Regions from separate parts of the Ruminococcus sp. RTP21484sp1_RTP21277st1_D2_RTP21277_210401 genome, predicted to be linked through region 1. Evidence: riboswitches for the same ligand, from Rfam matches in the RefSeq annotation. Region 1 holds a riboswitch; each other region holds the start of a gene.
The links. Region 1 has a riboswitch for cobalamin ahead of AB5706_RS19135 (cysteine-rich small domain-containing protein). Riboswitches for the same ligand answer to the same signal wherever they lie in the genome.

Region 1 (10,848 bases):
CATTGTCATTCAGTTTTACAGAGATGTTTCCATCATTTGCTGCAACCATGTTGCGGTTATAGATTCTTCTTCCGATGTCGCAAATCTGTTTTTTGATTTCGTATTCGTTTACCATGCTTTTTTCCTCCTTAAGCACATTCAGGTGCGGTGGATTATGTAAGTTATAGTACCGCACCGGGTAACTTATCATGGCTAGGCATAGCTAGCCTGTTACTTTTTTGGTTATGTTGTAAGTTTACACCATTCCACATTATAAGTCAAGGTTTTTCCGTTGTTTTATGTTGTTTTATGTGGATTTTTTTCTGGATTGCTATGTTGTTTTTCGTGGTTTTGCTGGTTTTATTGTTTTTCCACATTTGACAGGTATTTTCTAATTCACAGGATCAGAGGCATCTTTTTCCCATGGCATTACATCGCCATCTTCCCTAAGATATTCCAAAATCTCCGGAATGCCCTCCTGCTGCCTGGAGTCTACATAAAAGATTTTTTTACAGCCGGCAAGCTCCAGCCAGGACGTGGCAAGTTTTACATTTGCATCCGGATTGTGGATTTTGGTAACAATTCCAATTACTTCACGGTTGGCCATACAGGTAATGCAAGGTGGAAAAAGGCAATACGGTTCCGTGGCAGATACCAGCAGCCCTACCACATCTGATTCATATGTATACAACGCCAGGGCGTGTCCCAGACCTTTCGTCTGGGCATACTCTCCTGGCGTATCTACGATCACATCAAAATTATTTACATATTGTGTTTTATGATAATGTATTTTTTCACCACGCAGGGCCTGGGTCAAAGTAGTTTTTCCAGCCTCGCTGCGACCGATCAGAACAAGTTTCTTCATATTCTGTCAAGTCCTTGTAATGGGGCATAAAGTAAAGCCCAGTTTATTTCCCACATAGTCCAGAATTGCGCTGGTAGAAGCTTCTACTTCCGACACAGTACCTGTGATGATCAGGCTTCCGCTGAAACGATCAACAAACCCCAGTTCAACGCCAGATGATTTCATCGCAATATCTGCCATAATGATAGCAGTTTCTGCCGGACTTACAGTCATGATCCCAATGGCCGCTCTTGAGTAATCCAGAGATGGATCAAGACCCAGCTTGGTGTAAAGAATCTTATCCGGATTGGCAATGATATGTGCCAGGGAAATCTGCTTGCCTGGCACAAGCTCCTGTACGATTCTCTGTTTCATTTCCGGAGACATATTATCTGTGTATCCCATTTTCTCCTCCTGAATAAAGAGTTTTATTTTCTGATTTGATTATACCTTTCTGCTTTCCAAGCGTCAACAAAAAGCAACATTTCCTGGCATGTTATATGTGGTTTTTCTTGTAGTGCAATGTTGTTTTTATTTGTTTTCTCTGTTTTTTCTTATTTATGATTGACATGTTTTTTGCCCTCTGGCATACTAAAGTTAACTGTAAATGGCTTTTCAAAACACTTTTATAGTGAAATTACCAGCTGCATATATTCACGTAATCTTGACTAGGAGATGATTTTATGTATCTTTCTGATATACACACACATTCCATTGCCAGCGGACACGGCACAACATGCACCATCAGCGACATGGCAAAGGCTGCTTCTCAAAAAGGGCTGAAGCTTCTTGGAATCACAGACCACGGACCAGCCACTCTAGCTGCCGGAACTTCTTCTTATTTCCGAAGCCTGATCTATTCGCCCAGGAAGCGTTTCGAAGTGGAATTATTATATGGAATTGAACTGAACATTCTGGATACCGATGGAAAAACAGATCTGCCACAGGAGCTTCTTGATAAGCTGGACTACGCAATCGCCAGCATGCATTATCAGAATTTCCGGCCAAAGACCAGGGAAGAAAATACTGCTGCTTTTCTGAACGTAATGAAGAATCCGGTTATAAAGATCCTGGGACACATTGATAATCCCCAGTATGACATAGATTACGACGCAGTTGTAAAGGCTGCCAGTGAAAACGGTGTTCTCCTTGAGATCAACGAAGCTTCCCTGGCGCCTTACGGATATCGGGGCGATACCCATGCCAACTGCGCGCAGATCCTGTCCTGCTGCCGGAAGTATCTGGTTCCAATCGTGCTTTCCAGTGACAGTCATGGAACAGAGCATATTGGAGACTTCACTTATGCCGCTGATTTCGTTCATAATGCTATGTTTCCAGAGGGTCTGATTCTTAACAACCAGATTCCGAAATTAAAGATGCTGTTAAGCATACGATAAAAAGGATCCAGCTTGCAGAATTCCAATGGAATTTTGCATTACGCAAAAACTCTCCGAGAAATATAAATACGTAAGCTTAACTTCGTATATATTCCGGAGAGTTTTTTATACTTATTTCTTTGATTACTCATTTTCATTTTTATGATCTGCTTCTCTTACTTTCTGCATCATCGCAGCAAGTTCCTGATATTTTCCTGTCACATAACCGTAGTTTTTCTTCTTATGAGGTAGCTGACAATTCGTACAATCTTTAAATCCCTTCTCATTATATTTGAAATTTCCGCCGCATTTGTCTCCAAGGGCATAAAGCGGGCAATAGCAGAACAGACAGTTAAAGTCCTCTGGATCAGCTCCTTTATGGCATGGAAAATACTCACATTTCTTATGACTGAAATAAGCGTATTCTTTATCTTCCCAATATTTTTTCTCCATATTTCTCTCCTTATCTCATACAGCTCAAAACAAAATATTCTTTATATTCTATTTCGTAATGCCCCAAAATCAAATGCAAAAAAAGAATCCCGCTTACAGGAATAGAATACGGCCAGAGCGTGTTTAAAAAAGGCTTTCTGTAAGATGTGCGTCACACCCTGCAGGAGATTACGGGAATAATTCTACAAACAGGCTCAGGAAAAGTGTAAAAAAAATACCGCATATGCGGCTTCTGAATCATCATTATTTAAGAGGGAGCGATGCTACTCCGGGGTAGAATATGATCCGTTCATATATACGCGGAGGGAACGGTTTCATCCGAAGTAGTATCGCCTGCCATTTAATCTGTATAATTCTTCTGAACAGGCGATCATTCCATAAAAAATGTCCACTCACAAAAGCGGACAACATCTCAAGGCTGCGGATTCCCCAAAACTGGTTGTTACACTTTCATCGGAAGTTTAACCTCGCCATACCAAGCAGGTTTCCTGGCTCCAGGATCATCACATCCTCTCTCCTTCTCATGCGTAAGCACAATGGACTATGAGATTCGCTCCTCTGTTACAGTGACCGGATCGCTCAGGTTTCTCACCTGATTCCCTCTTTCTGCCAGCTTATAGCTGTCAGCACTTAATATGTTCACTATGGAATTATACTGACATCATAGTACCACCGGTCACTGTCTTTGTCAACCCTTCGAAAGGATTTTTTGTTATTTTTTTATCAACCAGATGTTGCTAGTCACGGCGTGACCAGCAGCGTCATTTTTTCCTGAATCTTCTCCACCAGGATTTTCGCTGTTCTTTCATGAGATCTGTGCCCAGGGTGCTGCCTTGATCCAAATTCTCCTTCCTGTGTATCCGGAAGCTTCACAAATTCCACGCGCTTATCCCCTGTTTTTCTTTTATAATTCCCCACTGCTTTCTCAAGCGTTGGCAAAATCTCAGCTCCAAGCATTCCATAACACCACAGAATATAGCTTTCCGGATTACATACGCGCAGTTTCCTCAAAAAGTCTTCCACAGCCTTTCCAACCCTGTCCATATTCTTCGTGCCGCTGCCGTCGTTTGTCCCCAGATTCACTACGATTACATCAGGCTGAAACTTCTGGAAATCCCATTTTTCCATAGCACCCAGTTGTTTGTTTCTTTCTCCATTTAAAAGACCGCATACCTGCTCATAATATAGCGGGATTGCCTGCTGCTCATTGCCTTCCCAGGAACAGAAAACACCCCAGCCGCTCTGACTGATGCAATTGTACACCGCGCCCAGTTCTTTTGCCGCCATATATGCATAATTATCCACGGCATTGAAGCAAAAGGAATTCCATGTCATTTCTTCTCCTGCACCGCTGCCGCCCTCACCAGAGGTAATGCTGTCCCCTATTACTTCCAATCTGAGCTTCGGTGTTTCAAGAGGTAAGAACTCACCGTCAGTTTCAACCTCCAGCAGCTGAAGCAATGTTTTTTCATCTGTAGGAAACACAGGGGTATCACGAAGAAGCTTTACATTTCTTACCTTATCCCTTTCCATATTACGGAAAAGGCAGATTTTCTGTTCTCCCTTATTTACCATAAGCCGTTGGGACAATAGGCCGTCTACGATCACATCCACCCATGGCTCAAAAACATCATAATCGGAGCGGATTTTCACCCATATTTCTGTTGCTTTTACATTCAGTTCAATTCCGGAAGCGGTCCAAAATAGTGTTACCGGTTCCAGACTGCCATTCGTTCTTCCTAATATTCTTAAATATGGAATTTCCTTCATCTGATAATGGCTAAGCATTTTTCTCCACCTCTCATCTGGCTATACGAAATATTTATGTTACGATTTTCAGACAATACTTTTATTCTTACTATACTTCTTTTTTCTTTGCTTTTCCACATTATTTTCAGTAAAAAGCCCCTTCCGGATTTTCATCTCCGGAAAGGGCTCACAAATTCATTTATTCAGATTACACAAGACGTCTTACAGAAGTAATCGTTCTGTATGCAGCATTATCGCTGACCTTGATGCCATCTCTGGCATTGGATGCATGTACGATCTGTCCATTTCCCATATAGATTGCAACATGTCCGCCATAGCAGATCAGGTCGCCTGGCTGAGCATCTGCATAGGATACTTCATATCCGGCATTCTGCTGCTCATAAGATGTTCTTGGAAGACTTACGCCAAAGTTTGCATATACACTCTGCACAAAGCCAGAGCAGTCAGCACCACTGGTAAGGCTTGTTCCACCCCATACATATGGGTTTCCAACAAACTGTGTTGCATAGGATACAACAGAAGAGCCGGAACCTGAAGAACTGCTGGCTGATGAACTGTCAGAAGAACTATCTGAGGAACTGTCGGAGCTGTTTGCATCGGAATTGTAATCAACTGTATTGTCAGTATCAATTACATTACCATACTCATCATATTCATAATCAGAAGATCCATCAGAAGAACCACTTACAACATTTCCATCTTCATCATACTGAACCTCTTCTGAGGAATTATCTCCGTTCTGAGCTGCTTCCTGTGCTGCTGCAGCCGCTGCGGCCTCTGCCTCTGCCTGACGTCTTGCCTCTTCTTCTGCTGCAATACGTTCTGCCTCAAGCTGCTCAATTTCTGCCTGCTGCTGTTCCAGAAGGTTCGCATACTCAGTAGCCTGCTGCTGTGCGTATGCGATCTCATTCTCGCAATCAGCACTGTTCGCACGGGTTACATCCAACTGATACTGAAGGTTAGACTGCTGAGCCTCATATTCTTCCTTCATGGTCTCAAAATCAGCTTTCTCCTGCTCATACTGATCTTCTAACTTCTGAACCTCCTCAATCGTTCTAGCATATTTCTGAAGGCTCTCTCTGTCCTGCTCATACATCTGCTGTGTATACTCAGCTCTGGTAAGAAGGTCTGCAAGGTTATCTGCATTTAACATCATCTGGAACCATGCATTGTTTCCACCTTTTTCATAAAGATACTGAATACGTTTCTTCATGGCGCCGTACTGTTTATCCTTGGCATTCTGAGCCTTGGTCAGGTCACCCTGTGTTTTCTCAATTTCTGCTTCCTTGGAAGCGATATCACTCTCAAGAGTCTGAATGGAAACCATTACATTTACAAGATCAGAATTCAAAGATTCGATCTGGCTCTCAAGCTGCTGCTTCTGATCCCACAGGGCACTCATGCGTGCGTATGTAGCATCCAGCTGCTGGCTTGTCCAGGCCTGCTCTTCTCTTAAATCGCTCTCACGGTCAGCCATTACGCTTACAACCTGTGAGCCGCACATTAAAATTGCCAGTGTCAGACATACAATTCTTTTCTTCATGTTTCATCACCCTCGTTAATCTTTTTGATAATCTAAAAAGCTCAATTTGTAATATGTTTGCAACATTTCATTCAATCTTGCTACATATTAGCACACTCTCGCAAAGATTTCAACCCTAAATCGCAATAAATTTTAAAACTTTGTAACATTTCGTAATACATTTGTCTAAATAAGAGAACACAGAGCGTGTTTGTGCAACAGAGGGGGAATTCAAAGATTTCCGCTGTTACATAAAAAGAGAACCAGTATTTTCACTGATTCTCTCTTGTATATTACTTAACCATTATTTTCCAAACAGATCGTACAAAATCTGGTCTGCTGTCATATTATAATAACCATCCGGATCGGAAAGTGTATCTCCATTCCATCTCAGATAGTTTCCATTTCGGATATAGTTTCCAACGGATGGATGATAGTTGAAGATGCTGTATCCGGAATACAAGGACATATACTTCTTCGCAAGGGCTGCAGCCTCACTGGAATAGCTTCCCGTAGGTGTGGTAGTTCCGGAAATCTGGACACCTGCCTGCGGAGTGGAATGAATGATAACAACACTCTTATCACTGCACTGTCCAAGAACGATCCATGTATGACCATCATTGTATCCGATATCGCCAGGCTTCAGCTCCCATCCATTCTGTGACAGATAAGACTGATTTACGATTGATCCCCAGCCTTTCCCCTTGTAATAGCTTCCAATTTCACCTGAAACCACTGTGTATCCATATCCTACACCGGACTGTGTCTGCATTACCTGATAAGCAGACCAGCCTACAAAGCCTGAACAGTCAAATCCTTTCGCACGATTGGAAGTAGAAAGATCACGGTAATTATTGTAATCATAACTGGATGGATTCGCTGACCATTTATTATACCAGCTGGTCATGGTATCGCTGAGACCCTTTCTTGTGGAATCATTCCATCCGCCGCCCCATACGTAAAGTGCTTTTCCAACAGGTAAAAGTGCTCCTGCAAGATAATTCTTGATGGTCTTATTTCCTGTATTTCCATTCGGAGAAGGATCATCCTTCTTCTCTCCCTGACATACACCAGTACTGGAAAATGTATATGTAACACCATCAATAGTCTGTGTGCCTGTGTACATCGCGCCTGTAGTAGGATCAAAATAGTACTTTGTACCCTTGTCTGTATTCTCCACCCAGCCCGTCGCCATAGCTCCGGAGCCGCTGTAGAAATAATAGGTAACATTATTAATTGTCTTAAATCCAACTGCCATGATTCCATTGGTAGCAGTTTTCGATGTAGTGTCAAAATACCGCTTCACTCCTGATGAGCTAGTCAGCCAGCCTGTGGCCATAATTCCCGTTTTGGAAAAATAGCGGATATTTCCTTTGCTGTCCTTTACAAAACCGGTAGCTGCAACGCCTGATTTCGCGTAAAGGTAATAGGTCTTTCCGCCAAGCTTCAGCCACTTTTTCTTCATGTATCCGGTTGACGGTGCAAAGTAACGGCGCTGTCCCTTGGAATTGGAAAGCCATCCAGTTACCATAACACCTGCTTTGCTTGTGAAATAACGCTTTCTGCCCTTTTTATCTTTCACCCAGCCTTTCACCTGAACACCGGTAGATTTATTAAAATAATATTTCTTACCGTTCAGGGTAAGCCATCCTTTGACTTTCTTGCCGTTTTTATAGTAGTATGTTTTCCCTTTTACTGTACGGAATCCATTCTTCGTGGCAGCCTGTACATCTCTTGATGTACTATGGCATGTAAAACCGGCTGCCATAAGCATTACCAGCAGCAGGATACTCCAAAGTCTGAATTTTTTACATTTGTTTTGCATACTTACCTTCCTTTTTAATTAATCTGTTGCTGTCCACAGGTAATACTGCTGTCCAGCAAACACAACCCCTGTTATTATCATCTTCAAGTTTTTACAAAGTTGTTACAGCTTTATGTAGCTCATTATATTACAGTTTCCATCTATCGTCAACCCGAAAGTAAAACTCTGTAAAGTTTTCACAATATTTTCGTATTATTTTCTCTTTAAAAGCAATGTTTTCAAAGGTATTTTCCATAAAAAAAGAACAGCCCCACACAATGTGAAAGAACTGTCCTTTTATAAATTCTGTAATATTTCTGTTATAAAGTAATTATAACAGATGTTTTCTTAATTCTTCTCCGCTCAGAGCGCTTAAGTAAGCAGGTGCTACATCAAATACCGTCTTGCAGCCATTCTGTCCTTCCTGGTTCATGCGGTATGCAGCTCTTGCATATGCAATGATTACAGAAGAAGTAAATTCCGGATTGGAATCCAGTTTCAGGCTATATTCGATCACATGGCTATTCTCATCGTTCCAGCCAGTCTTGCCTGTGCGGATTACAAATCCACCGTGCGGAATTCCGCTGTGGTCACGTTTCAGTTCCTCTTCGGAAATAAAATGTACTGTGGTATCGTATTCATCAAAGTAGTTCGGCATAGTCTTGATCTCATTCTCAATCCTTGCAAGATCAGCGCCTTCTTCAGCTACTACGAAACACTCTCTGGTATGTTTCTCTCTTGTAGTAAGCTCCGGATTCTTTCCGCTTCTTACTGCTTCCAGAGCAGACTCAACTGGGATGGTGTACTGTTTGCCATCCTTTACTCCTTTGATACGGCGGATTGCATCAGAATGTCCCTGACTTACGCCTTTTCCCCAGAATGTGTAATCCTTGCCGTTTGTCAGGATTGCATTTGCATACATGCGGTTCAGAGAAAACATTCCCGGATCCCAGCCTACAGAAATAATTCCAACATGACCGCTCTCAGAAGCTGCTTTGTCCACATTTGCAAAATGTTCTGGGATTCTCTTATGGGTATCAAAGCTGTCTACCACATTGAACCACTGGGCATACTTAGGTGTCTGCTCTGGCAGGTCAGTAGCACTTCCGCCGCAAAGAATCATAACATCAATCTGGTCTTTCATCTTCTCAGCATCATCTACAGAATATACCTTCGCTGTCTCTGTCAGAATTTTAACACTTTCAGGAGCACGGCGGGTAAAAACTCCCACCAGTTCCATATCAGGATTGTGTTTGATCGCACATTCTACGCCACGTCCCAGGTTACCATATCCCAGAATACCAATACGAATACTCATTATCTGATTCCTCCTATACTACCGCACGCCAGATGCACAATCCCCACAAATGGTCAGGCAGCCCCCATCCCATACGAACGTCAGATGCTTCACGTCTGCGGTATCTATATCTATTTCACGCTTTAACAGTTTAATACGTGCGAGTTTTCTTGTCAATTGATTTTTAACAAAATCTGTCATTCAAAGATTCCGTTTCTCTGGTAACATCAAAACACCTCAAAAAAAAGAATACTGTACAATGGCATCTTTCACCACGGTACAGTATCATAAACTTCTACTTTATCAACAGCACAGCACTCCGCTTCCCGGACAGCACATTCCACATAGCGCATTCGCCAGACAAAGCTTCAGACACATATCATCTCCTGCCACCGGCATTCCTCCAAACGGTCCCTGCTGTGTCTCATACCAGCTTCCGCCGCCCTCCATCCGGTTCAGGAGCATACGGTACTGCTGATTATTCGGTTCCTGGCGCACAGCTTCACGAATATGCTCCAGCGCTTTTACATTATTCCCCATTCCCATGTTCGCCATGGAGGAAATATAATACCATTCTCCATTCTTCTGGGAAAGGGAATTCAACACATTCATAGCCTCCTGATAATGTCCGCTCTGAACAAAATTAGCTGCTGCACGTCTGCGCACACTCTCTTCATCTTCGTAAGTACTCTGGCGCTGCTGTCCTCCAAAACCGCCAAACCCTCCATATCCATAACCACCGTATCCGCCGGAAGATTCACCACTGCTTCCATACTCGCGTTCTCTCATGATCTGCTCATATGCCTGCTGTACTTCCTTAAACTTCTCTTCTGCCTGATCCTTGTTTGGATTGTTAATATTCGCATCCGGATGGTACTTCCGGCTTAACTTTCTGTATGCCTTCTTTATTTCTTCATCTGTTGCATTTCTGGAAACTCCCAGTACGCTATATGGATCCAACATGTTCTTTCTCCCGTTCTTCCCTGCGTCTCCTGCTCACTTCCTCGAAGCGGCACCACACACCGGAATATAAAATGTTCCGAAGAATATCCCCATATTTAATAATAGGAAGCTTCTCGAATTCTCTGCAGGTTTCTGCCATCATCATCATAAGGATCTGGCGTACTTCCCCTTCAAACCCTTCCATTGTATATTTTTCTGCGAAAGGATTGTAATCTTTATTTTTCACATCTTCTTCCACATCATCATATGCATCCAGAAGATAGATGAATTTGCCAAGATAAAAGCCAATTCTTCGAAGGCTTTTCTCCCACGCATCCTGCCTGTAAGCAAGAATCTCCTCCATAATATGCCCGAAAATCCCGGACATTCTGTCTATATCTGTCTCTCCCTGTTTCTCCAAAGCGGAAAGCGCATCCAGAAGTTCGACAATCCGCTTCGCCTTATCCGGATAAAGTTTTAACAGACGGTTATTTTTCCCCTCAAGAAGCCTGGCGTAACCAAGCTTCACATATTTCCTGTCATCGTTCCAGTCATCCAGACATTTATAATAAGTTAAAAGTATATTCATGTCTGCACAGTATTCTGTCATCACATTCTTTCGAACCGGCTGTTTTCTCACAGGATGAAGAATGCATCTGGTAGTACCCTTGTACGTCTTTGGCTCATAAAGGCCGGAAAGAAGCAGGATCACAAAAGTCATATCATAGCTTAATGTAATCTGGCCGGATATCCCGTATTTCTCACGCAGTTCCCTGCAGAGTCCGCAGTAAAAGGATCTGTACATGTCAAAATCCTTCATCTTAATCTCCGGCCTGTTCATTACAATATATCCAAACATAT
Region 2 (10,848 bases), on a different contig from region 1:
AAGTTTTTTTTACAAAATGCTCCGCAAGAAAAATATTACCTTAAACGGCGGCAGAGCCACTGGAAATGAGAAGCTTTCCACTGGTGACCACGTAAAGCTTTTCCTTTCGGATGAGACTTTCGGGAAATTTGCAGGAGTACAGGAAACGGTAGCAAGAGCTCATCAGAAGCTTGACATTGTGTATGAAGACGATAATATCCTTCTGATTAACAAACCTGTGGGAATGCTTTCCCAGCCTGCAGATGATAAGGAACCATCACTGGTAGAATATCTGACGGGGTATCTTCTTGAAAGCGGAGCGGTTACGGAAGCGTCTTTACATACCTTCCGCCCATCTGTCTGCAATCGTCTGGACCGTAATACCAGCGGACTTGTGGCTGCAGGGAAGTCCCTGGCAGGACTTCAGGAGCTTTCTTCATTGTTTCATGATCGAAGCCTTCACAAATTTTACCGCTGCCTGGTAAATGGTGTTATAAAAAATGAAAAATATATCAAAGGATATTTGCATAAAGACGAAAAATGTAATAAAGTAACAGTACAGGAAACGGAAACATCCGGAGCACTTCCCATTGAGACCAGATACCGTCCCCTTGGAGGTAACGGAACCGTTACCCTTCTTGAGGTGGAGCTGATCACCGGACGCACACATCAGATCAGGGCACACCTTGCAGGAACTGGTCATCCCCTTATTGGAGATTACAAGTACGGCAGGCGTACCTTAAACGATGAATACTGCAGAAAGTATGGTCTGAAATCGCAGCTGCTTCACGCATACAGGTTGGAAATCCCGGAAATTGAAGGGCGTCTTTCCTATCTGTCTGGCAAAGAGTTCACGGCTCCTTTGCCTTATCTGTTTCAAAAAATCCTGAAAGAGGAACACGTAGAGGAGAATAAATAATATGAAAATCTGGCATGAAGTATGGGACTATATAAAAATGATCATCATTGTAGTTGCTATAGTCCTGGTTATCAACAATGTAGTACTGATCAACGCAAAAATCCCTTCTCCATCCATGGAGAAGACTATTATGACCGGCGACCGTATCTTTGGATTCCGTCTTGCATATGGTATCAATCTGGATCTGTTTGGACATGAGATTTCCAAAAAAGTCAAGGATCCCGAGCGCTTTGACATTGTAATTTTCAAGTATCCGGATGATGAAAGCCAGCTTTTCATCAAACGTGTGATCGGACTTCCGGGAGAGACTGTTGAGATCAAGGACGGAAAGGTATACATCGACGGTTCTGAGACTGCTCTTGATGATTCCTTTATTCCAGAGAAAATGCAGGGAAGCTTCGGTCCATATACCGTTCCGGATAATTGCTATTTTATGCTGGGTGATAACCGAAATGATTCTAAGGATTCCCGCTTCTGGAAGAACACGTTCGTCCGCTTTGACCAGATCGTAGGGAAAGCAGTTGTAAGATATTATCCTTCCATCAAGCTTCTTGGCTACGAGGAACCGTAAGAATGGCCACATGGAACAGCAGAGGGCTCCGGGGTTCTACCCTGGAGGACCTTGTAAACCGAACAAACGAGCAGTACAGGGAGAAGGGACTTGCTCTGATACAGAAGATTCCCACTCCCATCACTCCGGTACGCATGGACAAAGAAAACCGTCACATTACTCTGGCATACTTTGACCAGCGAAGTACTGTTGACTATATAGGTGCAGTACAGGGAATTCCTGTCTGCTTTGATGCAAAGGAATGCAGCGCCCAGACGTTTCCTCTGGCAAATATTCATCCTCACCAGGTGAAATTTATGGAGGACTTTGAAAAACAGAATGGCGTGGCATTTTTTCTTATATTTTTCAGTCAGTTGAACTTATTTTATTATCTGCCTTTTCGGGAACTGTTGATATACTGGAGACGGATGGAAGAGGGCGGACGGAAAAGCTTCCGCAGGGAGGAACTGGATGAGAAGTATTACCTGCCGAAAAAGAGCGGATTTCTGGTTCCTTATTTAGAGGGATTAAAATTGGATCTGGAAACACGCGTGTTGCCATAACACACGCAACGTTACTGTTCACTCCGTTTACAGTAACACGCTTCGCGATGCACAGAAATCATGCTTTGCATGATTTCGCGCCGCAACTCTCGGGTTTTCTGTGAACTTTGTTCACAAAAAACACCTCGCGGAATGTTACCAGTGAACAGTAACCACGCAACACTTCGTCTTGACAATCTTGGAATATTCCACTATAATCAACATTGATTTTTACATTATCGTAGTAGCGTGATAAAGTGTTATGTAATTAACAAGCAAGAAACAACATGGAGGAAACATGATATGCAGAGAATTTTTCATACGCCGGAGGGTGTACGGGATATTTACAGTCAGGAATGCAGCCGAAAACAAAAGCTTCAGGAAAAGCTTCACCGTGTATTCCATCAGTATGGCTTTGAAGATATAGAAACTCCCACATTTGAATATTTTGAAGTGTTTAGTAAAGAAGTGGGAACCATTCCCTCCAGGGATCTTTATAAATTTTTTGACAGAGAAGGCAATACCCTTGTTCTTCGACCTGACTTTACACCGTCCGTTTCCAGAGCCTGTGCTACCTATTTTAACCCTGAAAAAGAAGTAGTAAGTCTGTGTTATACAGGCAACACTTTTATCAATAATTCCAGCTTTCGCGGAAGATTGAAAGAGACAACCCAGATGGGCGTTGAGCGTATGGGCGATGATTCACCGGAAGCAGATGCAGAGATTCTGGCTATGACAGTAGAGTGTCTGCTTGCGACAGGACTTACCGAATTTCAGGTAAGCGTTGGGCAGGTTGACTATTATAAAGCGATTTTTGCCCAGACAGGCTTGAGCCAGGAAGAGGAAGAAGAGCTTCGGGAGCTGATTTCCCAGAAAAACTATTTTGGTGTGGAAGAGCTTGTAAAGAATAAGAACATGGATAAATCCCTTGCAAGAGTTCTTTCCCAGCTTCCTCAGATGTTCGGATCGACAGAAGTTCTGGAAAAGGCAAAATCCCTTACGGACAATCCACAGGCATTAAAGGCGGTTGCGCGTCTGGAAGAAATCTATGAGCTTCTGAAGGTTTACGGCTATGAGAAATACGTTACTTTTGATTTTGCAATGTTAAGCAAATATCATTACTATACCGGAATCATTTTCCAGGCTTATACCTATGGTACAGGAGAAGCGTTGATCAAGGGCGGACGCTACAATCAGCTGATGAAGCATTTCGGCAAGCCTGCTGCATCCATCGGGTTTGCCATTGTAGTAGATAACCTTCTGATGGCTCTTTCCAGACAGAAAATCGAAATGGAGGGAGAGGAGGGCGTTACGGTTATCACTTACCGCAAAGAAAACCGTATCCAGGCAATCCAGAAGGCCAAAGAGCTTCGCGCCCAGGGCAGAAATGTAGCCCTTCGCCCAGAGAAAGTAACTAAGGTTTGTGAGGTGGAATTATGAGATATCTGACTTTTGCCCTTACCAAGGGAAGACTTGCAGACAAAACCCTTGCCATGCTTGAGAAAATCGGGATCACCTGCGAAGAGATGAAAGATAAGGATTCCCGTAAACTGATTTTTGTAAATGAAGAATTAAAGCTTCGTTTTTTCCTTGCCAAAGGACCAGATGTACCTACATATGTAGAATATGGCGCAGCTGACATCGGAATTGTCGGAAAGGATACGATCCTGGAAGAAGGCCGTAAGCTTTACGAGGTAATGGATCTTGGATTTGGAGCCTGCCGCATGTGTGTTTGCGGACCTGAAAGTGCCAAACCCCTTCTGAATTCAAATCAGCTGATTCGTGTGGCAACCAAATATCCAAACATTGCCAAAGATTATTTCTATAATAAGAAACATCAGACTGTGGAAATCATTAAGCTGAATGGTTCTATTGAGCTTGCCCCTATTGTAGGTCTTTCTGAAGTGATTGTGGATATCGTTGAGACCGGAAGCACACTTCGTGAAAATGGACTGAAGGTGTTAGAAGAAGTTTGCCCTCTTTCAGCAAGAATGGTTGTGAATCAGGTAAGCATGAAAATGGAAAATGAAAGAATCAGTAAGCTGATTGAAGATTTACGAAAGGTAATCTGAAATTACTGTTTTTTCTGGAATAAAATAAAATTGGAAGGATCGATCACAATGCGTACAGTAAGATTAACAAAAGAATCTACCAAAGATATCCTGGAAAATCTTTTAAAACGGAGCCCTAATAATTACGGCAAGTTCGAAGCCGCAGTAGCAGATATTCTTGCAAATGTAAAAGAAAAAGGGGATGAAGCTCTTTTTTCTTACACAAAAGAATTTGATAAAGTAGAGGTAACTCCGGAAACCATACGTGTAACCGAAGCGGAAATTGAAGAAGCATATAAAGCAGTTGATGCATCCTTATTGGAAGTTATCCGCAAGGCACTTGTAAACATCCGCAGCTACCATGAGAAACAGCGTCAGAACAGTTGGTTTACCAGTACCGAAAATGGCACCATGCTTGGTCAGAAGGTAACACCATTAAATCGTGTAGGTGTTTATGTTCCAGGCGGAAAAGCAGTTTATCCTTCTTCTGTATTAATGAATATTGTGCCGGCAAAAGTGGCAGGAGTACCTCACATCGTTATGACCACACCTCCTGGGAAAGACGGTAAAGTAAATCCATCCACTCTGGTTGCTGCCAAAGAAGCAGGCGCTGATGAGATCTATAAAGTTGGTGGTGCACAGGCAATCGGAGCACTTGCTTATGGTACTGCAAGCATCCCAAAGGTAGACAAGATCGTAGGACCTGGCAACATTTTTGTAGCCCTTGCAAAAAAGGCTGTTTATGGACATGTGAGCATTGATTCCATCGCTGGTCCAAGTGAGATCCTTGTCCTTGCAGATGAAACTGCAAATGCACACTATGTAGCAGCAGATCTTCTTTCTCAGGCAGAACACGATGAGATGGCTTCTGCAATCCTCATTACTACCAGTACAGAACTGGCACAGAATGTAGAGAAAGAGATTGAAGGCTATCTGAAGGTTCTTTCCAGAAAAGAGATCATCGAAAAATCTCTGGAGAATTTTGGATATATCCTTATTGCAGAAGATATGGATGAAGCAATTGAAGCAGCGAATGAGATTGCTTCGGAACATATGGAAATTGTCACTAAGAACGCTTTTGAGGTAATGATGAAGGTACGAAATGCAGGCGCTATTTTCATTGGAGAGTACAGTTCTGAACCTCTTGGTGATTATTTCGCGGGACCGAACCACGTTCTTCCTACCAACGGAACAGCCAAGTTCTTCTCTGCACTTTCCGTTGACGATTTTATTAAGAAATCCAGTATTGTATATTATTCCAGGTCTGCATTACAGGAAATCCACAAGGACATCATCCAGTTTGCATCCTCAGAGCAGCTAACTGCACACGCCAACTCCATTGCAGTCCGCTTTGAAGAGGAAGATAAAAAGGAGCAGTCATGACAAGAGAAGCTACTGTTGAACGAAATACAAAGGAAACTAAAATTGCCATAAAGCTGAATCTGGACGGAACCGGAAAAAGCAGTCTGGATACAGGTGTGGGATTTTTCGATCACATGTTAGATGGCTTTACCCGCCACGGACTTTTTGATCTGGATATAAAGGTAAAGGGTGATCTTCAGGTTGACGATCATCATACCATTGAAGATACGGGAATTGTTCTTGGCACAGCTATTAAAGAAGCGGTTGGAGACAAGAAAGGAATCAGGCGTTACGGAAGCTGCATCCTTCCAATGGATGAGTGTCTTGTGCTTTGCGCCATTGATCTCGGGGGACGCCCGTATCTTTCCTTCGAAGGTACGTTTACCAGTGAAAAAATTGGAGATATGTCCACAGAAATGGTGAAGGAATTCTTTTACGCCATTTCTTATACGGCAGCCATGAATCTTCACATTAAGGTTCTAACACCGGGAAATAATCACCATATGGCAGAAGCCATGTTCAAAAGCTTTGCAAAGGCGCTGGATATGGCGGTAGCTTATGATCCTCGTATTACAGATGTGCTTTCTACGAAGGGAAGTCTCTAAGGGCAGAACAAACAGAATTACAATTAAGACGATATGATATATGCCACTTGTTTTCATTTTTTTCGAATTGAGCATGAAAGCAGGTGGCATAATTGCAGAAGAATTTTTCATAAAGGAGTATTAAAAATATGGAACAGAACCAATTAAAGTCCAAAATGTCCTGGTCAGATTTCAAATTAAACAGTGACGGCATGGTTCCGGTTATTGTGCAGGATTACAAAACAGACGAAGTTCTTATGCTTGCGTACATGAACGAGAAAGCATACCTTACCACTCTGAAGCTGGGAAAAATGACTTACTGGAGCCGCAGCCGCAACGAGCTCTGGACCAAAGGACTAACCTCCGGTCATGTTCAGTATGTGAAATCATTGACTATTGACTGTGATAATGATACAATTCTGGCAAAAGTAGAGCAGGTAGGGGCTGCATGCCATACCGGAAACCGGACATGCTTTTTTACCCCATTGCTCTAAAGCCTGTTTGAAAAATCATTCCTGCAATCTGCACGCCCCACTTTGCGATATATTTTGCAGAAAGCCTTTTTCAAACACGCTCTAAAAAAGACTGCAAAAGGTAAAATTATTACATGAAAAAACAAGTGAAAAACGGTGTGATCAAAGTTCTGATCCTGGTTCTGATTCTGGCAGGTGCGTATGGGCTGTGGTGTCATTTTCTTACAGATAATGTAATCTGGAAGAAGCTTAAAATAAACGGCATAGCCATTCAGGGAATGACCAAAGAGGAAGCCATTGACGCAATTTCAAAAGATTTTCAGGAAAAATATGAGAACACACAGATGACCATTACCCTGAATGGAAAGAACTTTAAGGTATCCATCTATCCTGTTCTCGGTCTTGATGTAAAATCAATTGTAGAAAGTGCCTATGCTCTTGGACATGGTGCCTGGTTTACTCATGGAACTGACCGCATCGAACTGATGAACAGCAAGACAAAGGAAGAAGTCACCCTTATGCCAGAAGCCCGAAACAAAGACGAACTGGACAAGCTTCTGGAGGATGCTGGAATTTCAAAGGGATCCACCACTATACAGACTTCCTGTGAACTTACAGATACAGAGCTGGTTATCACTAAGGGAAAAACCGGAATCGGTCCGGATATGGATGCATTGAAAGAAGCGATTCTAAAAGCAATTTCCATAGAAGATTATGAAGCTGTTATCGAATGTCCTACTATGAAGACACCGCCAGAGGAACTGGATCTGGAAGCCTATTATGAAAAAGTACATACAGATGCCACAGATGCTTCTCTGGGGGAAAATAATGAAATTATTCCGGCAGTTACCGGAATTTCATTTGATGTGAAGTCAGCTGCAAAGAAGCTGGAAAAAGCAAAAGAAGGGGCAAAGATTACCATCCCCCTTGAAATAACCCTACCCGAAGTTTCTACAGAAGAGATAGAAGCCCTTCCTTATCTGAATCTTCTTGGTACTTATACTACATATGGCGGAGGTACCGAAAACCGTGTTGCCAATTTGAAGCTTGCCGTGGAAGCCTGTGATGGAATGGAACTTCAGCCAGGACAGATTTTTTCCTACAACGATACTTTAGGTCCACGTACTGAGGAACGAGGGTACAGGGAAGCAACTGTAATTGTAGGAGGCGAACATGCCCAGGATATCGGAGGCGGAATCTGCCAGATTTCCACTACGTTGTTTATGGCATGCCTGCAGTCTGATCTGACCATTGTTGAGCGTCATAATCACGCTGCCCGAATTGATTATGTTGAGGATGGTCTGGACGCAGCAGTGGTGTGGGGAGGTCAGGATTTCCGTTTTCAGAATAATACTGCTTATCCAATTAAAATTGAAGCCTCTTACGATGAAAAAGAGGAAGCCGTAACGGTATCCATTTACGGAACCCAAACTGACAATAATACGGTAGAGATTACTACAGAGCATTCCGATCCAAACACCTGTAAAACCTACCGCAGTGTCTACGATGAGAATGGAACACTTCTCCGCACAGATGAAGTCGGGTACAGTAAATACAAGCAATAACCCTATAAATCTATTGATTTCGACATAACGGTCTGCTATAATGAGGTGAATTGAATAAATCCGTTTTCAGTGCCAGACATATCTGTCTGCTACAGCGTGCAGATTGTGGGAATATTTTTCAACACGCTCTAAGAGGGAATCAGGTGAAAGTCCTGAACGATCCGGTCACTGTAACCAGGGAGTAGAATCCAGTGAAACCATTGGTATATTGCTGAGAAGGATGGATTCTGTGTTGATCTGTAAGTCAGGAAACCTGCTGAATTCGTTTAATGAAAGCTTCCGAAGAAAGTACTTCATTCTCATTAATATATTTGATAATACAATATATTGAATTTTTAGTGCCTGTTTTCTCAGAGGAAGCAGGCATTTTTTTGAAATAATCCTGTCAGGATTGCCCATTGTACAAACAGGCTCCAGAAGCAATTGGGATTTATTCAAATTATAAAATAATAGGAAGAATCGAGGAAAAAGAAATGAAAAGAAATTCAAAACGCTTTCTTGCACTGTTCCTTTCCGTCGCGATGACGGTCACTCCTGCTGTACTTACACAGGCAGAAAATGAGGATGCAAACGTACAGGTTTCTGTTACACCAACTCCAGAAACAGAGGCGGAGAAGACTGCTGTTGCTGCTGAGACCCCTGTGCAGGAGAACGCAACAGCTGAGGAAGAAAACACTGACACTACAGTAACTCCGGCAGCAGTGGATGCCTCTGCTGTGAAAGAGACACCTGCTGCTACAGAAACACCTGCCTCTGAGACCACTCCTGAGGTTACTGCATCACCTGCTGAAGAAAGCAAAAATGAGGAAGCAGAAGCTCCACAGCCTACAGCTGCACCAGAAACAACAGAAGAGGGCAAAACCGAAGAGACAGATAAACCAGAAACAAAGCCAGAGGATCTGAACCCAGATGGTTCCAACATGACCATTGACAAGGAAGATAACAGTGCATATAAAATGCTTAAAATCAAAAGCTCTTCTGCTGAATTAAATGGTGATAAAATTAAGATAACCCTCAATACTGACGGAAAGAACTATGAGAAGCTTTATCTTGGTTCTAAAGAAGATCCTGACGAAGCAAAAAATGCAGCAGCAATCGTTGGTACAGAAAATGAAGATGGTTATACTTTCATTTTTGAGGTTCCTGCCAGTGAACAGGTCCAGACTTTCAGCATCGTACCATTTTCTGTAAAAAATCAGAAATGGTACACAAATATGGCTTTGAAACTGAACGTTCCAGGAATGAAAGCCCCGGAACCAACAGCTACTCCAGAGCCAACTGCAGCCCCTGAGCCAACTGCCACTCCACTGCCAACTGCAGCTCCAACCCAGGCACCAGCCCAGAATGAGATTACAGATGCCGGAATCAAGCTTGTAAAAGAAAACGGTGATGAATTTGCAATGTTCGTAATCACCGGTTCCACTGTAAAGGTTTCGGAGGATAAGTATATTGTCACACTTTCTACCGCAAAACAGAATTATGACATGATCTATCTTGGCAGTGCCAGTGACTCTGATAAAGAAGCAAATTCCATCAAAGGAGTAGAGAACAGTGCAGGAGGCTATACCTACACCTTTGAAGTTACTGCAAGCAAGGAAGCTCAGACAATAGCAGTCGTTCCTCATTCCAAGAAGAGCCAGAACTGGTACGCAAAGGGTATATTGACGATTACCGTACCGGCGGTTCCAGGATATGGAGAGGCTGCTCCAACACCGGAACCAACTGTTTCCCCAGAGCCTACCGAAGCACCGGTTGAGACTCCTGCACCAACTGAAACTCCAGTGCCAAGCACAACTCCGGAAGCAACCACCACCCCAGAGCCAACAGCAACCCCTGCTCCAGGCAGCTGTGCAAGCGGAATTTATAATATTACAGTAAACTCCAGTTCCTCTATGTTCCGTGTAATTGACTGTGTCCTTACTTCCAAAAACGGAAAGATGACAGCTGTTCTTACTTTAAGCGGAACTGGTTACGACTATCTATGTCTTGGAACAAAAGAAGAAGCTGCCGCAGCCGATTCCTCCACCTGGATTCCATATGGGACAGACGCAAATGGCAAATATACATATGAGATTCCTGTTGAAGCCCTGGACAATGGAATTGCAGTTGCTGCTTTTTCCCACAAAAACCAGATCTGGTATGACAGGATCCTGACTTTCCAGTCCAGCACTTTAAATAAGATAGGTGACGTACAGGATGATCCGCAGCCAGATACTGCTCCTGACACAACAATCACAGCAACTCCTGCACCCACTGCAAAACCAAATAAAAAACCGACAGCAACTCCTACACCAACAGCAACTCCAAAGCCAGACAAGAAACCGGAAGAGGAATCCAAATACGAATCTGACTTAAGCGGCGGAACAGCATCTGTAAACAGTTCTACTACATTAGCAGATGGAACCTATACTCCTGACAGTTTCTCCTGGTCTGGTGGTTCTGGAAAGGTCAGCATTTCCTGTAACAAAGTTACGGTAACAAATGGTCAGGCATATGCGACTATTGTATTCAGCAGTGAATATTACGGTTATGTAAAAGCCAATGGAAATAAATACTACGGTGCATGCGGCGGCGGAACTTCTACTTTCACAATTCCGGTAGCACTGAACCAGAATAATACGATCATTGGTATGACAACCAGAATGTCCCAGGCTCATGAAATCACTTACACCATTTATATCGCTTTAAAGGGTGCAAACGATCCGAAGAAAACAGACAAGGATAACCCGGCAGATGACAACAGCATGCTTTCCACAGGAAACAAGAAGCTGGATGATTCTGCACCAGAGATCACAGGTCTTGAGTATAAAGACGAAACTACTC
Region 3 (10,848 bases), on a different contig from region 1:
GGATTTTGTCCTCGTCCACTTTCTCTGGTGCTGAGAAAATAGTAGTTCCGGCATCATGGGAGGATACAACATCCTGTACCCCAAATGCTTCCTGGATTGCTTTGTTTACGTGTGCTTCGCAATGTCCGCACATCATTCCTGTTACATTAACTGTCACTTTTACCATGGTATTATTCTCCTTTTTGTTAGTATTGTTATTAATATCGCTGCATTCGTTCAAAAGCTTGCAGCTGTTATTAATCGTTTGTTCTGCATCTGAAGTTTTATCTGCATTGAATGATTTTGAGAAAACAGCAGATAATGCTTCAGAGAAATCAGCAATATTTCCAGAATTGGATTCTATGGAAACCGGATTCTTGACTTTTTTATCTTTAACTGCGTCATGAATTTTAAACAGGTTTAGCCTCAACGCGTTGGTAACTACACAGAAGCTGGAAAGGCTCATGGCAGCAGCGCCGAACATCGGGTTCAAGGTCCATCCGAAAATTGGAATCCATACGCCGGCAGCCAGCGGAATACCAATTACATTGTAGAAGAACGCCCAGAAGAGATTCTCGTGGATGTTGCGAAGAGTAGCGCGGCTCATACGGATAGCAGCTGGCACGTCGGAAAGCTGGCTTTTCATAAGGACAATATCTGCTGCGTCGATGGCTATATCCGTTCCGGCACCGATGGCAATACCAATATCTGCTCTGGTAAGGGCTGGTGCGTCGTTGATTCCGTCGCCAACCATGGCAACCTTGCCTTTTTCCTTCAGGGAGCGGATGACGCTCTCTTTTCCATCTGGAAGGACGCCTGCAATAACCTGGTCAACACCTGCCTGTGCGCCGATGGCTCTGGCCGTGCGCTTGTTGTCTCCGGTAAGCATAACTACGTGGATACCCATATTCTGAAGCTCTTTGACCGCCTGTGCACTGTCCGGTTTGATTACATCAGCAACTGCAATGATTCCAAGAAGTTTTCCATCTTTTGCGAAAAGAAGAGGAGTTTTTCCTGCTTCGGCAAGCTTCTCGGCCTGGTTCATAAGAGACGGAGAGACAGCTGCCAGAGTGTTGATGTATTTCATGCTTCCGCCGATAAGCGTGGAAGCGCCAAGCTTCGCAGAGAGTCCATTGCCGGGAAGAGCCTGGAATTCTGTGACTTCCTGGGCTGTAAGACCAAGGCTTGCAGCTTTTTCCAGAATGGCTTTCGCAAGAGGGTGCTCGCTCTTTTTTTCAAGGGCGTAGGCAAGGGTGAGAAGATCGTTCTCAGATACGTCGTCTGCAGGGAGAATGTCAGTAACCTCCGGCTGACCGTTTGTGATGGTTCCGGTTTTGTCAAGGGCTACGATCTGAACCTTTCCGGCTTCCTCAAGGGAGACGGCTGTTTTGAAAAGGATACCGTTTTTGGCACCCATTCCGTTTCCAACCATAATGGCAACCGGAGTGGCAAGACCAAGGGCGCATGGGCAGCTGATGACCAGAACGGAAATTCCTCTTGCCAGGGCGTAGCCAGCCTCATGACCGGTAAGCAGCCAGACAATAGTTGTTATAATTGCAATGGTGATAACAGCAGGTACGAAAACACTGGAAACACGGTCTGCGATTTTTGCAATAGGAGCTTTGGTGGCTGCAGCATCACTGACCATTTTGATGATCTGGGAGAGGGTGGTGTCTTCGCCAACGCGGGTAGCTTCACATTTGATGAAACCAGACTGGTTGACTGTGGCTGCGGAGACAAGATCTCCGGCAGCTTTGTCAACAGGGATACTCTCACCTGTAAGGGCAGATTCGTTGACTGCACTGGAGCCTTCGATAATCACACCATCCACCGGGATGTTTTCACCAGGGCGAACAACAAAGGTGTCACCTTTTACAACCTGGTCAATGGGAACGGTGGCTTCCTGGCCGTTTCGGATGACAACGGCAGTCTTGGGAGCAAGCTTCATAAGACCTTTTAAGGCATCCGTGGTCTTGCCCTTGGAACGGGCTTCCAGCATTTTTCCAACGGTGATCAGGGTCAGGATCATAGCGGCAGATTCGAAATAGAATTCCATCATGTAGTGCATGACAAGTTCGGAATTGCCGTCAACCTGGGCTCTGGTCATGGCGAACAGGGCGTAGACACTCCATACAAAGGAGGCCATGGAGCCGAGAGCTACCAGGGTATCCATGTTTGGAGAGCGGTGCCACAGACTCCTGAAGCCACTGATGAAAAATTTCTGATTGATGACCATGACGATTCCTGCAAGAAGCAGCTGTACAAGTCCCATGGCGATATGGTTGCCATCAAACCAGGCTGGCAGCGGCCATCCCCACATCATGTGTCCCATGGAAAAGTACATCAGCACCAGAAGAAAACCTACTGAGGCAATAAGCCGTTTCCTGAGGAGTGGCGTTTCGTGATCTTCCAAGGCTTTCTCAGCATCGGAAACGGATTCCGTCTGACCGGAAGCACCCTTCAGGCTGCAGCCGTATCCGGCTTCTTCTACAGCTGAGACAATGGCAGAGGCTGAGGCAGTTCCTTCCACTCCCATGGAATTGGTAAGCAGGCTTACGGAGCAGGAAGTAACTCCCGGAACCTTGTTTACCGCTTTTTCCACACGGGCGCTGCAGGCTGCACAGCTCATGCCGGTGACGTTGTATTGTTCCATAATAAATTCCTCCTTCGAATACAGTGTTTCGATACCAACGGACTGCTCTGCGCATTCGTACCTCCGCAGGCAGGTACACATTCGGAATGCGCTGGTATCTCACTTCATTAGCTTCTGCAAAGTTGCAACCAGCTCATCAATGGTTTCGTCTTTACCATCACGGATATCTCTTGCCACACAGGTTCGGATATGATTGGCGAGAAGTTCCTTATTAAATGCATTCACAGCGGCATTTACAGCTGCTGACTGAATAAGAATATCGTTGCAGTAAGCGTCATTCTCCAGCATTCCTATAATCCCCCTTATCTGGCCTTCAATACGTTTCAGACGGTTTACCAGCTTCCTGCGCTCTGCTTCGGAACGATCGGTGTGCTTGGTACAACAGCAGGAACAGACCTTCTTGGTAGGTTCCTGGCTGGAAAGAGTTGCAGGATCGGCTGCGGTGTGGCTGCAGCAGGATTCGGATTTATAATCAGCTGTCATAGGCGGACTCCTTTCCTTATATACCCCTTAGGGGTATGTATTTGATGAAACCAATATATACCCTGGCGGGGTATTTGTCAATAAGTAATTCACAGAAAACCTGAGAATTGCGGCGCGAAACCATGCGAAAGCATGATTCCTGTGTATCGCGAAGCGTGTTGCTATGAACGGAGTGAATAGTAATCTGTTTGAAAAATTATTCCCGCAATCTGCACGCCCCACTTTGCGGTATATTTTGCCCGAATTCAGTTGCCGTAGCCCGCTACGGCGCCCTCATCAGGACAAAATCTCCCACAAATTGTGACGCACATCTTGCAGAAAGCCTTTTTCAAACATACTCTAGTTCATAAAAAATACATAAAAAGTTCATAAAAAATATATAATAATATGGTACATATTAAATATCCGAGTCGAATATGTATAATGGTTATAGCGCGAAGGTTGCATCATGAACATGATGCGCAAAAGAGAATCCGGTGAGAGTCCGGAACGATGCCGTCACTGTGTAAGGGAACTGCTTCAGAGCCCACTGGGAAACCGGGAAGGGGGAGCAGTGTTGACCGAAGTCAGGAGAACTGCCTTGGCGTGGAATCTTAGGTCTGCGGTACACAGAACCTGTATTCTCATAACGATACATGAATATTTCCTGAATGTTTTTTGGAAGAAAAGTGTGTATATGAGAATGTGTGCAGTCGCAGAAAATGCGGCTGTTTTTATGCAATGGGAGATTGGTGATAGATTTCCCATGGGATTCTTTATACGTGATTCTATCCGGAAATACAAAAAAAAGAGGAAAAAGAAATGAAAAGAAAATCTTTATTAGCAATCCTTCTTGCAGCTTCTATGGCAGCAAGCATGACAGCAGCAACAGCAACTGTTGCATTTGCAGAGACAGAGGAAGCAGCAGAGGAGACAACAGACGATGCTGAGACAGCTGATGATGCTGAGGCAGCTGACGATGCTGAAGCAGCTGATGATGCTGAGACAACAGACGATGCAGAAGCAGCTGATGACACTGCAGATGCAGATAAGGAAGCGGCTGATAAAGTAGCAGCACTTATCGATGCTATTTATGTTCAGGAGAGAACAGATGATACAGATGAGCAGTGCAAGGAAGCTAAAGAAGCATGGGATGCCCTTACAGATGCTCAGAAAGAGCTTGTAGAGGGAGAAGAGGCAAGTCCAGAGTATTTCGGACGTGACACAGGTGATGCTTCCAAGGATGATCCGCGTAATCAGGACGAGATCGGTGAGAATGAGCTTCTTGTAGTAAGCTTTGGTACTTCCTTTAACGACAGCCGTGCAGAGGATATCAAAGGAATCGAGGATGCTCTTGCAGAAGCATTCCCGGATTGGTCTGTAAGAAGAGCATTTACCGCTCAGATCATTATCAACCATGTACAGGCAAGAGATGATGAGAAGATTGATAACATGCAGCAGGCACTTGACCGTGCAGTAGCAAACGGTGTTAAGAATCTTGTAGTTCAGCCTACACATCTTATGCATGGTGCTGAGTACGATGAGATGGTAGAAGCTATTGATGCTTACAAAGATAAATTTGAATCTGTAGCAATCGCTGAACCAATGCTTGGTGAGGTTGGCGATGACGCTACCGTTATCAACGATGACAAAGCTGCTGTTGCTCAGGCAATCACAGATGAAGCTGTAAAAGAAGCTGGATATGACAGCATGGAAGCAGCTGCAGAAGATGGAACCGCATTTGTATTCATGGGACATGGTACTTCCCATACAGCAAACGTTACATATGATCAGATGCAGACCCAGATGGAGAAACTTGAATTCACAAACGCATTCATCGGTACTGTAGAAGGTGAGCCAGAGGATACAGCTTGTGATGAAGTTATCAATAAAGTAAAAGATGCCGGATTCAAGAAAGTAATCCTTCGTCCGCTTATGGTTGTTGCTGGTGACCATGCAAACAATGATATGGCTGGTGATGATGATGACTCCTGGAAGAGCATGTTCGAGGCTTCTGGAGATTTCGATGAGATTGACTGCCAGATCGAAGGTCTTGGAAGAATTGACGCTGTTGAGCAGCTTTATGTAGCTCATACTCAGGCAGCTATTGATTCCATCGCGAAATAATTATCCTGGTATAAATTGTTATTGCAACAGAACAAAAGCAGCTGCTCCTACACTGTGGGGCAGCTGTTTGAGTAATAAAACAAATACGGCACACACAAGTGTACCGTAAATAAAGAAAAAGCAAGGAGAGTTATTATGAAACGTTCATTAGTCATTTTATTAACAGCTGTAAGTATTTCCGCTATGACAGCAGGAACTGCATTCCCGGCATTTGCAGAAGCCACAGAGGCTGAGGCAGAGGAAACCACAGATGGTGCAGAGAATGCCGCAGACAGCGAACTTGAAGACGGTGTTTATGGTGTAGAGTTTGACACAGACAGCAGTATGTTCCATGTAAATGAGGCTTGCAACGGAAGAGCTACCCTCACTGTAAAGGATGGTAAAATGACCGTTCATATTACTCTCGTTTCCAAGAATATTGAGAATGTTTTCCTTGGAACAGCAGAGGATGCACAGAAAGACGGTGCCGAACTGATTCAGCCTACTATTGATAAGGTAACTTACAGCGATGGCATGACAGAGGAGGTTTATGGATTCAATGTTCCAGTAGAGAAGCTTGATGAAGAATTTGACCTGGCAATCATTGGTAAAAAGGGCAAATGGTATGACCATAAGGTAAGCGTTACGGATGTGCAGGAGCAGACTGAGGAAGAAAAAAATGCAGTTGAGATCGGTGAGGAAGAGAAAAGCGAAGATGCTGATACAACTACAGATGCAGCTGCCGAGGAAGAGAATAAGGATTGATCAATAATCTGAAAGGGACATCACATGAGCGAAAACGGTTCATGCGATGTCCCTTTTTATATTTATTTTGTTTTGCCCTCACCGGCAAAATATTCTTTTGTCAGCTTCACAACTGTACCGGAAAGCAGGAACAAAGCAATCAGGTTGGGAATTGCCATAAGACCGTTAAATGTCTCGGCAATGCTCCACATCAGTCCAAGGTTGGCAGTTGCGCCAAGGATGGCAACCAGGGAATAAATAACCATAAAAGGTTTGATCACTTTTTCAGAGAACAGGAACTCGATGCAGCGGGCACCGTAAAGTCCCCATCCGACTGCTGTGGAAAAAGCGAAGCAGCACATGGCAACTGCTGTAAAAATGGATACCCAGCTTCCATATGTAGAAGTAAATCCAAGGATCGTAAGCTCTGCGCCAGCTGCTTTTCCATAATCAACAGCAACGCCGCTGCAAAGGATAACCAGTGCAGTCAGTGTACAGATCACGATGGTATCTGTAAAGACTTCGAAAATACCGAACATACCCTGTTTTACAGGCTTTTTGGTATCTGCACACGCATGGGCAATGGATCCGGTACCAAGACCAGCCTCGTTAGAGAAGATACCACGGGAAACACCTTTTTTTAAACTTGTGAACATACTTAAAACAATGCCGCCTGTTACAGCTCTGGGCTGAAATGCCCCTCTGAAAATAGAAACGAATACAGCTGGTACATTCTGAATGTTCAGAAGGATAACTCCCAGTCCGAGAAGAATGTAAAGCAGAGCCATAAATGGGACCAGCTTTTCGGTGACATGGCCAATTCGTTTGATTCCGCCAAGAAGGATCATGGCGATCAGAATGGCAATTATGATTCCGATGATTAGGTTGGAAGTAGAAACGGCGCTTTCGCTGATCACGTTATAATTCAGCAATGCAGAATTGATGGCAGTGGTGATAGTATTGACCTGTGTAGCGTTACCGGTACCAAATACAGTGAGCACGCCGAATGCTGCGAACAGATAAGCCAGCCAGTGCCATTTTTTGCTAAGACCGTTCTTGATGTAATACATGGGACCGCCTACCAGTTCACCGTTGGCATTGATCTCGCGGTAGTGTACCGCCAGAGTAACCTCAGCATATTTGGTACACATGCCAAACAGTGCAGAAACCCACATCCAGAATATGGCTCCGGGACCGCCGATTGCGATAGCGCCTGCTACACCGGCAATATTGCCAGTACCGACCGTGGCTGCAAGTGCTGTACACACTGCCTGGAAAGGCGTGATAGCACCGTCAGATGCGTCGCGTTTGCGGAAAATACGTCCAAGGGTTGTTTTGATTGCGTAGGGGAATTTGCGGATCTGAAGAAAATTGGTGCGGATACTAAGATAAAGACCAACTCCGAAAATACAGACCATTGCAGGAACGCCCCAGATAAAATTATTTACAGCGGTGTTGATGGTTTCGATTATTTGCAGCATAAAATACCTCTCTGGAAGTTTTTTGGATGTATGTGAACGGAACTGCTTCCATGTCACACACATTATTAAACTGGTGCAGCCAGAGCCTGTTTGAAAAATCATTCTTGCAATCTGCACGCCCGCTTTGTGGGAAATTTTGCCCGAATTCAGTTGCTGTAGCCTGCTACGGCGCCCTTATCCGGGCAAAAACTCCCACAAATTGTGACGCACATCTTGCAAAAAGCCTTTTTTAGATATGCTCTGGAGCTTCATTTATGTGAAGATATGACAACTACTGCACCATATTTAGCGGATAAAATTTGTCTTGATCTTATCTTCCGCCTGAGGAACTGCAATACCTGCCGCTTTCCCTGCTTCCAGGGATTTCAGAAGCCATGCCATATTGTTTCCAAGTGAGCGCATGATCTGAAGTCCTTCTTCATCCTGCGCAACTTCTGCAGGAGTATTTCCGTGAACCATGTTCCAGTAGTTAGCAGATACAACAGGCATTTCATGATAGCTGAAATATTTCTGAAGAACGTCTAAAGTAGCTGTGGTGCCGGCTCTTCTTGCAGAAGCAACTGCTGCAGCTGGTTTGTGGAGCATGTCTTTGCCTGCCATGGAGCAAAGCTTATCCATAAATTCAATGATCTGTCCGGATGGGGAAGCCCAGTATACCGGAGAACCAACTATAAGCGCATCTGCTTCTTTTAATTTCGCCGCGGCGGCTTTTACATTATCTGTATCCGGATTTCCAGCTTGGAAAATCTCAGTATCAATTCCATTATGATTCAGTGTTTTTGCCACTTCACTAAGTGCGGTGAACGTACAGCCTTCCTTGCGCGGGCTGCCATTTAAGAGTAAAACCTTCATGTTTTTCATCCTTTCTGAAGTAAGTTATATCAGACTGCGATAGCCGCAATCTGCATGCATCATCTCTCTAAAGCGGTAATGTATCTTCTTATTATACGATAGAAATAGTTGGATTTCAAGAGAATGGTTTTATTTTAAAAACACAATATGTTCACAATTTAAGATTATAATAAAAAATATTTGAACTATTCAGCAAATATTATTCCGCAAGGTATTTTATGTGAATCTGACTCACATAAAAATCGAAATCTTCGGCGCCCCACTTTGCGGTATATTTTGCCTGAATTGGTGAATGGTTATAAACATTTATTATGCGACAGAAAGGAAGTAGTAAGTGCTTCAGATCAAAGACATACACAAAGAATACAGAACAGGAAATTTGGTACAGCGTGCCCTGGACGGAGTGAGCCTTAGTCTTCGGGACAATGAATTTGTGGCAATTCTTGGTCCCAGCGGTTCGGGAAAAACCACTCTTCTGAATATTATTGGTGGTCTTGACCGGTACGATAGAGGCGATCTGATCATCAATGGGATTTCTACGAAAAAATATAAAGACAGGGACTGGGACTCTTATCGAAATCATACCATAGGATTTGTGTTTCAGAGTTATAATCTGATCCCACACCAGACAGTTCTTGCAAACGTGGAGCTTGCCCTTACCATTTCCGGTGTATCAAAAAGTGAGCGGAGACGCCGTGCAAAAGAAGCTCTGGAAAAAGTAGGCCTTGGTGCCCAGATCCACAAAAAGCCAAGTCAGATGTCAGGCGGTCAGATGCAGCGAGTGGCAATTGCCAGAGCACTTGTAAATGACCCGGAAATTCTTTTGGCGGATGAGCCAACAGGAGCCCTGGATTCAGATACCAGTGTACAGGTTATGGATCTTTTGCAAGGGGTCGCAAAGGAACGATTGGTAGTAATGGTCACCCATAATCCGGAGCTTGCTCAGCTTTATGCCACCAGAATCGTGACGGTAAAAGATGGGCGGATCCTTTCTGATACAGATCCGTTTGTGATAGACAGCGAGAGCATGGCACCTCCTGTTCACAAGAATATGGGAAAATCCTCCATGTCCTTTTTTACTGCACTTTCCCTTAGCTTTCAGAATCTGAAGACTAAGAAAGCCCGGACCTTACTTACTTCTTTTGCAGGCTCCATCGGTATTATCGGAATTGCGCTGATCCTTTCCATATCAAATGGTGTAGACAAATACATTACAAATATGGAAGAAGAAACACTTTCAGAATATCCGTTGCAGATACAAAGCACAGGAGTGGATCTTACCTCTATGATGATGGGAGCAGCCACAGCGCAGAGTGGGAAAAAGGATGGGGAAGTAGGAGTTGCCCAGATGGTGACTAACATGTTCTCCAAAATGAATTCCAATGATCTGGAGTCTCTGAAGGTTTACCTGGACAGTAATGAAAGCAGCATTTCCCAGTATGCAAATTCGGTGGAGTATACGTATTCTGTTTCTCCCCAGATTTTTCTGGAAAATGGAAAAAATATCCGACAGGTAAATCCGGACAAATCTTTTTCGGCTATGGGTTTGGGCTCTGGTTCCTCCAACAGCATTATGTCTTCTACCATGAGCACTGATGTTTTTCATGAAATGCCGGAAGATGCTGATCTTTATAAGGATCAATATGACGTGAAAGCGGGAAGATGGCCTGAAAATTATAAAGAATGTGTACTGGTGCTTACTTCACAGGGCGATATCAGTGATTTTCTCCAGTACACTCTTGGGCTTCGGGACGGTAAGGAACTGGATGATATGGTTCAGAAATTTATGGCAGAAGAGGCAGTGGAAACGCCAGAAAACGAGGGCCCATACACCTATGATGAAATCCTGGGGAAGAAATTTAAGCTGGTAAACAGTACCGATTATTATGAGTATGATGAAGAATATAAGGTCTGGAAGGATAAATCAGACAACAGCTCTTATATGAAAAAACTGGTGAAAAACGGAGAAGATCTGACAATTGTGGGAATTGTCCAGCCTGTGGAAGGTGCCACTGCTTCCATGCTCACTGCAGGAATCTGTTATACCCCGGAGCTTACCAAACATGTGATCGAGAAGGCTGCTTCCAGTGAAATTGTGAAGCAGCAGCTGGCGGATGAAAAGATAAATGTTTTTACCGGAGAGGAATTTGGAAAAGAAGACAATGAGAACAGTAAGTTTGACATGGAATCCCTTTTTTCCATTAACGCGGATGCCCTGCAGGAGGCCTTTCAGGTAGATCTCAGTGGATTTAATATGGACCTGTCCAGTCTTTCGGGGCTGTCCTCCGGATTGAATGTGGAAATGCCGGATATGCCTGACATGTCAGCTCTGGCTGGAAATATAAATCTGGATGAGAGCAGTATGCCGGATCTTTCCAAGCTTATCAAGCTGGATGACCTTGATCTGGATCTTTCCCATATGATTGATCCGGAAGAAATTCTGAAAAATCTTCCGGCAGACCAGGTTCCGGATATGAGTCAGGCGCTGAAGTCAGTGAAGTTTGATTTTACAGAAGAGAAGGTAACTGCTTTGCTGAAAGAGGTTCTTACTGGTTATCAGGAAAGCATTAA

Region 2: linked by a shared signal. The riboswitch ahead of AB5706_RS18635 (hypothetical protein) and the one ahead of AB5706_RS19135 (cysteine-rich small domain-containing protein) in region 1 are both predicted to bind cobalamin.
Region 3: linked by a shared signal. The riboswitch ahead of AB5706_RS06875 (sirohydrochlorin cobaltochelatase) and the one ahead of AB5706_RS19135 (cysteine-rich small domain-containing protein) in region 1 are both predicted to bind cobalamin.

The regions. Positions count from the first base shown of each region.
Region 1 is NZ_JBCOMJ010000035.1:17,718-28,565, forward strand. Features, by position in the region: gene AB5706_RS19115 (class II aldolase/adducin family protein) at 1-115, opposite strand, end outside; gene AB5706_RS19120 (EutP/PduV family microcompartment system protein) at 371-844, opposite strand; gene AB5706_RS19125 (BMC domain-containing protein) at 851-1,228, opposite strand; gene AB5706_RS19130 (phosphatase) at 1,507-2,220, shown strand; gene AB5706_RS19135 (cysteine-rich small domain-containing protein) at 2,344-2,652, opposite strand; cobalamin riboswitch at 3,114-3,301, opposite strand; gene AB5706_RS19140 (GDSL-type esterase/lipase family protein) at 3,394-4,440, opposite strand; gene AB5706_RS19145 (C40 family peptidase) at 4,610-5,965, opposite strand; gene AB5706_RS19150 (N-acetylmuramoyl-L-alanine amidase family protein) at 6,249-7,769, opposite strand; gene AB5706_RS19155 (diaminopimelate dehydrogenase) at 8,080-9,066, opposite strand; gene AB5706_RS19160 (J domain-containing protein) at 9,349-10,008, opposite strand; gene AB5706_RS19165 (DUF5685 family protein) at 9,992-10,846, opposite strand; gene AB5706_RS19170 (TFIIB-type zinc ribbon-containing protein) at 10,848-10,848, opposite strand, start outside.
Region 2 is NZ_JBCOMJ010000033.1:24,074-34,921, forward strand. Features, by position in the region: gene AB5706_RS18585 (RluA family pseudouridine synthase) at 1-898, shown strand, start outside; gene lepB (signal peptidase I) at 900-1,469, shown strand; gene AB5706_RS18595 (Holliday junction resolvase RecU) at 1,472-2,011, shown strand; gene hisZ (ATP phosphoribosyltransferase regulatory subunit) at 2,294-3,430, shown strand; gene hisG (ATP phosphoribosyltransferase) at 3,427-4,062, shown strand; gene hisD (histidinol dehydrogenase) at 4,111-5,424, shown strand; gene hisB (imidazoleglycerol-phosphate dehydratase HisB) at 5,421-6,008, shown strand; gene hisI (phosphoribosyl-AMP cyclohydrolase) at 6,137-6,481, shown strand; gene AB5706_RS18625 (hypothetical protein) at 6,465-6,515, opposite strand; gene AB5706_RS18630 (VanW family protein) at 6,595-8,025, shown strand; cobalamin riboswitch at 8,109-8,299, shown strand; gene AB5706_RS18635 (hypothetical protein) at 8,499-10,848, shown strand, end outside.
Region 3 is NZ_JBCOMJ010000007.1:66,823-77,670, reverse strand. Features, by position in the region: gene AB5706_RS06895 (heavy metal translocating P-type ATPase) at 1-2,632, opposite strand, end outside; gene AB5706_RS06890 (metal-sensing transcriptional repressor) at 2,732-3,115, opposite strand; partial or broken gene AB5706_RS06885 (DUF6783 domain-containing protein) at 3,277-3,387, opposite strand; partial or broken gene AB5706_RS06880 (DUF6783 domain-containing protein) at 3,364-3,465, shown strand; cobalamin riboswitch at 3,537-3,712, shown strand; gene AB5706_RS06875 (sirohydrochlorin cobaltochelatase) at 3,917-5,221, shown strand; gene AB5706_RS06870 (hypothetical protein) at 5,357-5,965, shown strand; gene AB5706_RS06865 (alanine/glycine:cation symporter family protein) at 6,028-7,425, opposite strand; gene AB5706_RS06860 (DUF6783 domain-containing protein) at 7,452-7,658, shown strand; gene AB5706_RS06850 (flavodoxin family protein) at 7,711-8,277, opposite strand; gene AB5706_RS06845 (ABC transporter ATP-binding protein/permease) at 8,612-10,848, shown strand, end outside.